One region of the Cellulosilyticum sp. genome, then DNA from elsewhere that is predicted to be linked to it. Evidence: riboswitches for the same ligand, from Rfam matches in the RefSeq annotation. Region 1 holds a riboswitch; the other holds the start of a gene.
The links. A riboswitch is a leader RNA that binds a small molecule or an ion and turns the genes downstream of it on or off. The one in region 1 is predicted to bind FMN.
Positions count from the first base shown of each region.

Region 2: it holds a riboswitch for FMN, as region 1 does, so the genes downstream of both, AC1VAQ_RS00620 (ECF transporter S component) here and ribD (bifunctional diaminohydroxyphosphoribosylaminopyrimidine deaminase/5-amino-6-(5-phosphoribosylamino)uracil reductase RibD) in region 1, are expected to answer to the same signal.

Region 1 is NZ_CEVXFV010000005.1:130,698-135,123, reverse strand. Features, by position in the region: gene AC1VAQ_RS03945 (bifunctional 3,4-dihydroxy-2-butanone-4-phosphate synthase/GTP cyclohydrolase II) at 1-745, opposite strand, end outside; gene AC1VAQ_RS03940 (riboflavin synthase) at 792-1,445, opposite strand; gene ribD (bifunctional diaminohydroxyphosphoribosylaminopyrimidine deaminase/5-amino-6-(5-phosphoribosylamino)uracil reductase RibD) at 1,445-2,542, opposite strand; FMN riboswitch at 2,773-2,888, opposite strand; gene AC1VAQ_RS03930 (site-2 protease family protein) at 2,939-3,583, opposite strand; gene AC1VAQ_RS03925 (molybdopterin-dependent oxidoreductase) at 3,916-4,426, shown strand, end outside.
Region 2 is NZ_CEVXFV010000001.1:140,719-145,144, forward strand. Features, by position in the region: gene rimI (ribosomal protein S18-alanine N-acetyltransferase) at 195-635, opposite strand; gene tsaB (tRNA (adenosine(37)-N6)-threonylcarbamoyltransferase complex dimerization subunit type 1 TsaB) at 622-1,347, opposite strand; gene tsaE (tRNA (adenosine(37)-N6)-threonylcarbamoyltransferase complex ATPase subunit type 1 TsaE) at 1,356-1,775, opposite strand; gene AC1VAQ_RS00620 (ECF transporter S component) at 1,973-2,569, opposite strand; FMN riboswitch at 2,747-2,873, opposite strand; gene AC1VAQ_RS00625 (Tex family protein) at 2,968-4,426, opposite strand, start outside.

The DNA of each region.
Region 1 (4,426 bases):
CTTCATCAGCTCCGCTTACATTTCCTTTGACTATCGCCACATGCTCTTGTTTTGTAATTGTATCGATAAAACCATATGTCTTAAAATTGCCATAACAAGTTGGCAACTTAATTTCCACAGCTTGCTCTACCCAGTTATCATATATTTTACGATATACAATAAGGTCTTCAATTGTAATAATCTTTAAATCATGTATCTTTGCAAATGCTATGAGATCATCACGTCTGGCCATGGTGCCATCTTCCTTCATAATCTCACAGATTACACCTCCTTCTTTAAATCCAGCAAGTCTTGCCAAATCTACTGCTGCCTCTGTGTGTCCTTTTCTTACCAATACGCCTCCCTCACGTGCAACAAGCGGAAACATATGTCCTGGTCTTCTAAAATCCTCTGCTTTAATGCCCTCTTCAAACAGTCTTTTGATTGTCTCTGCTCTCTCGAAAGCTGAAATGCCAGTTGTCACCTCTTTGTAATCTATAGAAACTGTAAAGGCTGTTTCATGATTATCTGTATTCTTACTTACCATTGGATTAAGTTCCAACGCTTCAGCATGTGTCTTGTTAATAGGGCAACAAATAAGTCCCTTTCCATAGGTTGCCATAAAGTTAATTGCTTCAGGCGTTACCTTCTCTCCTGCTATAAATAAATCACCTTCATTTTCTCTACTCATATCGTCAACAACAATGATCATCTTGCCTTCTCTTATATCTTGCAGTGCTTTCTCTATACTTGAAAATGCATTCATTTGACATCCTCCTTTTATAAAAATGCTATATTTGATTTCTCTACGGCTATAAAAAATTGTATTTTTCTAGAAAATCCTTGGTCAGATTTGACGCTTTTCTTATGGGTTCTTCCCTAAAGTTTAAGAGCCTTTCAATATATTTACCCACCATATCACATTCTAGATTGACTAAATCACCTTTCTTCTTCTGAAGTAAATGGGTATTTTGTGCTGTATGCGGAATAATAGAGACCTTAAAAAACGTTTGCCCTACCTCTGCTACTGTCAGACTGACACCATCTATAGCAATAGACCCCTTATACACGATATATTTTAAAATTTCTGCTGCTGCACTTACCGTAAGCCATGTGGCATTCTCATCCTTAGCAATATGGCTAATTTCACCTTGCCCATCAATATGACCACTCACCATATGTCCACCTAATCGACTTTGCAACGTTAAGGCTCTTTCTAAATGTACGAAACTTCCCTGTTGTAACTCGCTTAGATTACTTTTATTAACGGTTTCTGACATAACATCTACCTCAAAACTGTCCTTTCCTAAATTTGTTACCGTTAAGCATACACCATTTGTACAGATGCTATCTCCTAACTGTGTGCCTGCTAATACTTTTTTAGCATGAATACGTAGTTTAATTGCATGGCTACCTCTTTGAATATCTGCAATGGTTCCAATTTCTTCAACTATCCCTGTAAACATTAAACCTCCCCCTTTTTCACTTCACCAGTCATGCAAAAGTCTTCTCCCAGCTTACTGACCTCTAAGTTTTCAAGGCGAATTGCATCTTCTAGATTATAAATCCCTTTTCCTTCTACAGGTGTTTTAGCCGTTTCACCCCCTATTATTTTAGGACTAATATAACATTTCACTGCATCTACAATTCCCGATTGTAAAGCTGCTGCATTTAATGTAGCCCCCCCTTCTAATAAAATGCTATCGATGCCCTGTTCCCCAAGCTTTTTCATCAGCTCTTTTAAATCCACATGATTTTCCTTAGCTTTAGTTTCTATAATCTGTACGCCTGCCTTCTTAAGTATCTCCTTCTTTGCTTCAGGTGCTCTGCTTGTAGTAGCTACAATCAATTGATTTGTCATAGCATTTTGTACAAGATGACTTTTTAGACTCAGCTGAAGCTGACTATCTACTACAATAGGAATAGGATTTCTCCCACCTTCTATTCTGCAAGTTAAAAATGGATTGTCTAGGATTGCAGTTCTACTGCCGACCATAATTCCCATGAGCTTATTTCTTAATCTATGTACATCACATCTTGCTTCTTCTCCTGTAATCCATTTTGACTGCCCTGTTGCTGTTGCAATTTTCCCATCTAAACTCATAGCTGTTTTCATCACTACATATGGCATTTTTGTCACAATGTATTTCATAAACACTGCATTTAAACGGTGGCATTCTTTTTCTAGTACCCCCACTGTTACTGCAATACCTGCTTCTTGTAGTTTTCTAATCCCACGTCCTGCTACTAAAGGATTTGGATCTAAGCTCCCAATTACAACGTGGCTTACTTTTTCTCTTATGACAAGTTCTACACAAGGCGGTGTCTTGCCATAGTGGCTACATGGTTCTAGCGTCACATATAAGGTGGCACCTTCTGCACTTTCGTTGCAATTTTTAAAAGCATTTACTTCCGCATGTGCCTGCCCATATGCCATGTGATAACCTTCTCCAATAATCTTGTTGTCCTTTACGATAATAGCACCTACCATAGGATTTGGATTAACCCTTCCTTCACCTAACTTTGCAAGTGCCAATGCTTTTGTCATATAATACTGATCCATACGTCACCTTCTTTGCGAATTCAGGCTCATTAAGCTTAAAATAAGCATAAAAAAAAGCCTTATCATAAGGCTTCAGGTTTTATCTCCCAAATTGAACCAAAGCTGCACAAATTAACTTTCAAATTCAAAAAATTAAATACAGCTAAAAAATAAAGTTAAACTTTCCTAACTTTATAAAAAAACTCTGAAATAATACTATTTCAGAGTGATGGCTCAATTATGTCACGTTATTTTTGCTTCTTCCATCCAGACTTTACTGTCGGCTTCGGAGTTTCACCGAATCTGCCATTTACGGCTCGCGGGCTTTACCGCCGGTAGGGAATTTCACCCTGCCCTGAAGACTTATTTGATTAACACTAAGTATACTCACTTCAATTTAGTGTGTCAATATATTTTTTATGATAATCCTAAAATCATAGCCACACTATGCCAAATCCCATTTGTTATGCCACTATGTAATAAATCTAGTGGTTTATCTAATATATTTGTGATAAGTAAAAGCATTAAAATGCCTTGACCATAACGCTCATAGCGCATAAAAGCAAAATACTTGTCTGTTGGTAAAAGTGCACCTACAATTTTAGAGCCATCAAGAGGTGGGAATGGAATTAAATTAAAACTTCCAAGACCAATATTAATAATTGCTAAGTAGTTTAAAAATGTAAATAAATTAACCACAAAGTCATCTGCATATCCCCCTGTTGTTTTTAAAATCACACCCATGCCAAACATACTTAAAAATGCAATAACAAAGTTAGTTAGCGGCCCAGCCAATGCTACGAGTACCATTCCTAACTTTTTATTTTTATAGTAGTTTGGATTTACCATGACCGGTTTTGCCCAACCAAAATGGAAAAAAATCAGACAAAGTGTGCCCACAGGATCTAAATGATGCAGTGGGTTTAACGACAACCTTCCTCTTGCTTTAGGCGTTGGGTCTCCACATAAATGAGATACAAAGCCATGTGCATACTCATGCAAGCAAATCGCAATTAGTACCGCTGGTACTGTATAAATTAATTGTTCAAATAAATCACTCATGCTATATCCTCTCTATTTTACTTATACTATAGAGAAACCAACTAAAAACTTGAAATATACATGTACGTAAATTGTTTTCTCCCAATGATTTCACATGACTAAAAAGTATGAATAACTAAATTTTATAAATGTGAAATCTATATAAATCCTATAGCTATTTTGTCTCGCTATAGATTTTAATTTTATAGTATGTTTCTCTATCATTTTTTATATCTTATCATTTTATTATATAGACACTATAAATGTCTTGTCAAAACATTATATTTTCTCTTTATCTAATCTATTATATAATAAAATACATATTTACTATCTTACATGAATAAAGGAGTCTTATGAAAAAAATCAGTCACGGATGTACATTAGATTGCTTTGATTGTTGCAAGTTTAATGTATATGTCGAAAAAAATAAAGTTATAAAAATAGAGGGCGACCCTCTACACCCTTATACCAAAGGATTTATTTGCAAAAAAGGGCTTGCGCATTTAGACCGCTTAACCCATCCTAATCGCCTTACCAAACCACGCCTAAAAGTGGGGGAATCTTGGCAAGAAATTTCTTTTGAAGAAGCACTTGAACTAATGGCAAATAAGCTAAGCCATTATAAAAATACCTATGGCAGCCAAAGTGTTCTTTATTATGAACAATACGGTAATGGTTCTCTTTTAAAAAGCATTGGTGACTTATTCTTTAACTTTTATGGCGGTGCCACAAAACAAAAAGGGGGGCCTTGCTGGAGTGCAGGCATTGCTGCTCAAAAAGCTGATTTTGGAGATAGCAAAAGTCATGCCTTAGAAGATATGCTAAATAGTAAAGCCATCTTCGTTTGGGGAAAGAATCCTGCTT
Region 2 (4,426 bases), on a different contig from region 1:
ACACACTTTTTACTTTTTTTAACTTTTTCAACCGAATTATTATAACATATTCAAGGTCTTAGACCTTTCTTATTCATATTCTGTTTTCAAATTGTAATCTTCCTGTAATAAACTTAAGGAGGTGCACTATAAATTCTAGAACTCATGCTCCAAAATTTATAGTGCACCTCCTTAAATCTTTTCATTATGAATTCTTACCTATTCTCCAGTGCCATAATAATAGCATCCTCTGTGGGCTTTTGGTAATAATTTTTTCGAACAGCTATTTTATGGAAGCCATTTTTCTCATAAAGCTTTTGTGCCACTTCATTGCTACTTCTTACTTCTAGCGTTAATCTTTCAAATTCTTCCGCTTTACTATAGTCCACTAAACTTTTTACAATAAGATGGCCATATCCCTTACCGCGATAATCACTATCTACAGCAATATTAGTAATCTCACCTTCTCCTAATATGCCCCATAAGCCACCGTAACCTATAATCTTTTCTTCACACTCTAAAACAATGTAATACGCAAGCTGGTTTTCTATTTCTTTCTTTAAAGAATCTAATGACCAAGGGATACTAAAACTGCGACATTCTAAATCATATACGCCTTCAATATCTTCCTGTGTCATTCTTCTAACAGTTACCATTACCTTGTTCCTTTGCTAGGCGCTCTTCACGTTCTCTTTCAGCTTGTGATTTACGAAGATAAATAGGTACAAATGTATCTGCATCGCAAGCTTCTCCTCTTTCATAAGCCTTGCATGCTGCTTCTGCTAAAGTGCCAGCACGTTGAAGATTTAAGAAACCTGGTGCAAATAACGCCTTTTCTCCTAACTTAGCTATAACTTTTTCACGATAAATCTCTACACCATCACCAAGGAATAGGATGTCTTCATTTCTATTTGCAAGCATTTCTAAGTGTTCATCCATGTCACATGCCAAATGGTCTGTTAAACGCATAAGTTCACTGCCTTCCCATTTGTAAACAGCTGTATACACTTGATTTCTACGTGCATCCATAATTGGACATATCGTTGCTGTAGTATGTGTCATATTATGTGCTAAAGCATCTAACGTCGGAATCCCTACAACAGGTATGTTTAAAGCTAATGCCAACGCCTTAGCCGTAGTTACACCAATACGAAGACCTGTAAATGATCCTGGCCCACTTGTTACAGCTATTGCATCTAATTTCTCTAAATCTATCCCTATTAAATCTCTCATATGCTCTAACATAGGCATAATTGTTTCAGAATGCGTTAACTTATGACAAATATAATATTCACCTGCTAACTTTCCATCTCTAATATATGCTACACTTCCAGCAATCCCAGAAGCATCAATTGCTAATATGTTCATTTTTCCACCTACTTTATAGTTATTTTACGATAGTCAAAACCTTTTTCTAAATCTTTCTCAATATAAATCCATTTAGCTTCTTCAGGAATAACATCTTCTACATTATTTGCCCACTCTATAAGACAAACACCTTGCCCATAGAAATAATCTTCATAACCAATCATCTCAAGTTCATCTGGATCTTCAATACGGTACATATCAAAATGATAAAGTGGTTTTTCACCTTCATATTCCTGTACAATTGTAAAAGTTGGACTTGTAATAGGCTCTGTAATGCCAAGACCTTCTGCAAATCCTTTAGAAAATACAGTTTTCCCTACACCTAAATCACCTATTAAACAATAAATATCCCCTTTTAAACTATTCTTTGCTATTTCATATCCGATCTCAAAGGTTTCCTTTTCATTAGTCGTTTCATAAACGGTCATTATTAATTATCCTCTCTCATACATCATTACTTTTTCATTCTAATACGCACTTTATAAAGTTGCAACTCTTTCCTTTTAAATATTGACAGCATTCTATAAATTATACACTGTCTGCTTTTAAAAAGAAAGACAAGGCCTACTACGAAGCTATCCCTCCTGCTCCGTAATATGCCTTGTCTTTAAATGCTTTAAAGTACTTAAGCTCTACTTATTCTTAAATGTTTAAGTGCTGGTTCTATTGCCTTTACAAAAATTGTACTTACAATTGAAACAAGCACACCTTTTATTAAGTTAAATGGCGCGATTACATATAGTAAAAATGTCCATTTGTCTACAATGTTTGGATTAATAGCTGCACCCATTCCTATACATGCTTCTTCACCATAAAGTGGCATTGTAATGAGGGCATTTGTGATCATCCCCGCACCCATCATAAGAATAACACTGATTACACTACCTATAATAATATTTTTGATACTAGCATTTTTTCTAGTCATAAATGCAATAGGAACAATATAAGCAATTCCTACGATTACATTGGCAATTTCACCTACACCACCAGTGCTTGAGTTAAATAATGCAAGTAGGTTCTTGATGATTACAACAATGACCCCTCCTAGTGGATGAATAACAAGTGTTGCAATAACCGCTGGCACATCACCAAAATCTATCTTTAAGAAGCTTGGAAAAATAGGCAATGGAATCTCAAAGGTTCTCATAAGTACAATTGCTAATGCACCTAAAATCCCGATTTTCACCATATTAGCTGTTGTAAGTAATTTTTTATCTTTCATAATCTGAATCCTCCCTTAAACTTATGATTTCCTAAACCATAATAAATAAAACAACTACTATCTTTTATTCAATCAAAAAAAGCAACCTATTCTTTCAACAGGTTGCTTGTAATGGTCTAAGTTTAAAAAGAAATGTATTTCTTGAAAAATACTTTCTCCGAATTCATCTTATACATTCTAGCTCTTCTACCATCCAGACTTTACTGTCGGTTTTGGAATTTCACCAAATCAGTGCATTACCTATGTAATGCAGTCGCGGACTATCACCGCCGGTCGGGAATTTCACCCTGCCCTGAAGAATTAAATTGCTTTATTTGATTTGCCTAGATTATACGCCAATCTCAATATTTTTTCAAGTACTTTAATCTATTTTTTATTATTAATTTTATTCTATACTTCTATTTAGCGTTTTTCATACTTAAAGATATTTTATTTTTCTCTACATCTACAGATAAAATACTAACATCCACAATATCGCCTACTTTAACCACTTCTAACGGATGCTTAATAAACTTATTACTCATTTGTGATAGGTGTACAAGTCCATCTTGATGTACACCAATATCTACAAAGGCACCAAAGTCCACAATATTTCTAACTGTACCCTTAAGCTTCATGCCTTCTTTTAAGTCTTTAATCTCTAACACTTCACTGTGTAAGATAGGTTGTGGCATATCTTCACGAGGGTCTCTACCTGGTTTCTCTAACTCTTTAATAATATCTTCTAGTGTTGCTACCCCTGTTTCTAACTTTTGAGCTAAAGCTTCAATATCTGTAATTTTACTGCATAAACCATGTAATTGCCCTTTTCCTAAATCAGCTTCACTAAGGCCTAACTCTTTAAGTAGCGCCTTAGCAATATGATAGGATTCTGGATGTATACCTGTGCTGTCTAAGAAATTATCCCCATCAAGAATTCGTAAGAACCCTGCACATTGCTCAAATACTTTTGGCCCTAATCCTTTCACCTTTTTAATCATTGTACGATTTTTAAAACTACCTACCTCTTCACGATAAGCAATAATATTTTGAGACACAGTCTTTTTAATTCCTGCTACATATTGTAGTAAGGAAGCTGAAGCTGTATTAATATCTACACCCACCTCATTTACTGCACCTTCTACAACACCGCTTAAAGACTCTTCCAAACGTTTTTGATTCATATCATGTTGATATTGTCCTACTCCAATTGCCTTAGGTTCAATTTTTACAAGTTCAGCAAGGGGATCTTGAAGGCGTCTTGCAATTGAAACTGCACTTCTTACCCCTACATCATCATTTGGAAACTCCTCTGTACCCAATTTAGAGGCTGAATAAACAGAAGCCCCTGCTTCATTGACAATAACATAATGCAGTTTCTTATCAATTTCTTTTAACATATCTGCTACGAATTTTTCCGTTTCACGAGAAGCTGTCCCATTTCCTATCGAAAGTAAATCTACATCATATTTTTCAATAAGTGCTTTAAGCACTTCTTTAGACTCTTCAATTTTATTTTGTGGTGGTGTTGGGAAAACTACCGTTTTATCAAGTTTCTTGCCCGTTTCATCTACAACTGCAATCTTACAGCCTGTACGATATGCTGGATCAATTCCCATGACAGTATGTCCTTTGATAGGTGCTTGCATTAAAAGCTGATAAAGATTTTTCTTAAAGACTTCAAGTGCACCCTCTTGTGCTTTTTCAGTGAGTTCATTACGAATATCACGTTCAACAGCTGGTGCAATAAGTCTCTTATAAGCATCTTGAAGCATTTCTTGTAATAAAACGCTTGTTGTACTTTCTTTTTGAATAACATTACGTTCTAAATAAGCAGCAATCTCTTCTATGGGTGCTTCAATTTTAACCCCTAAAGCC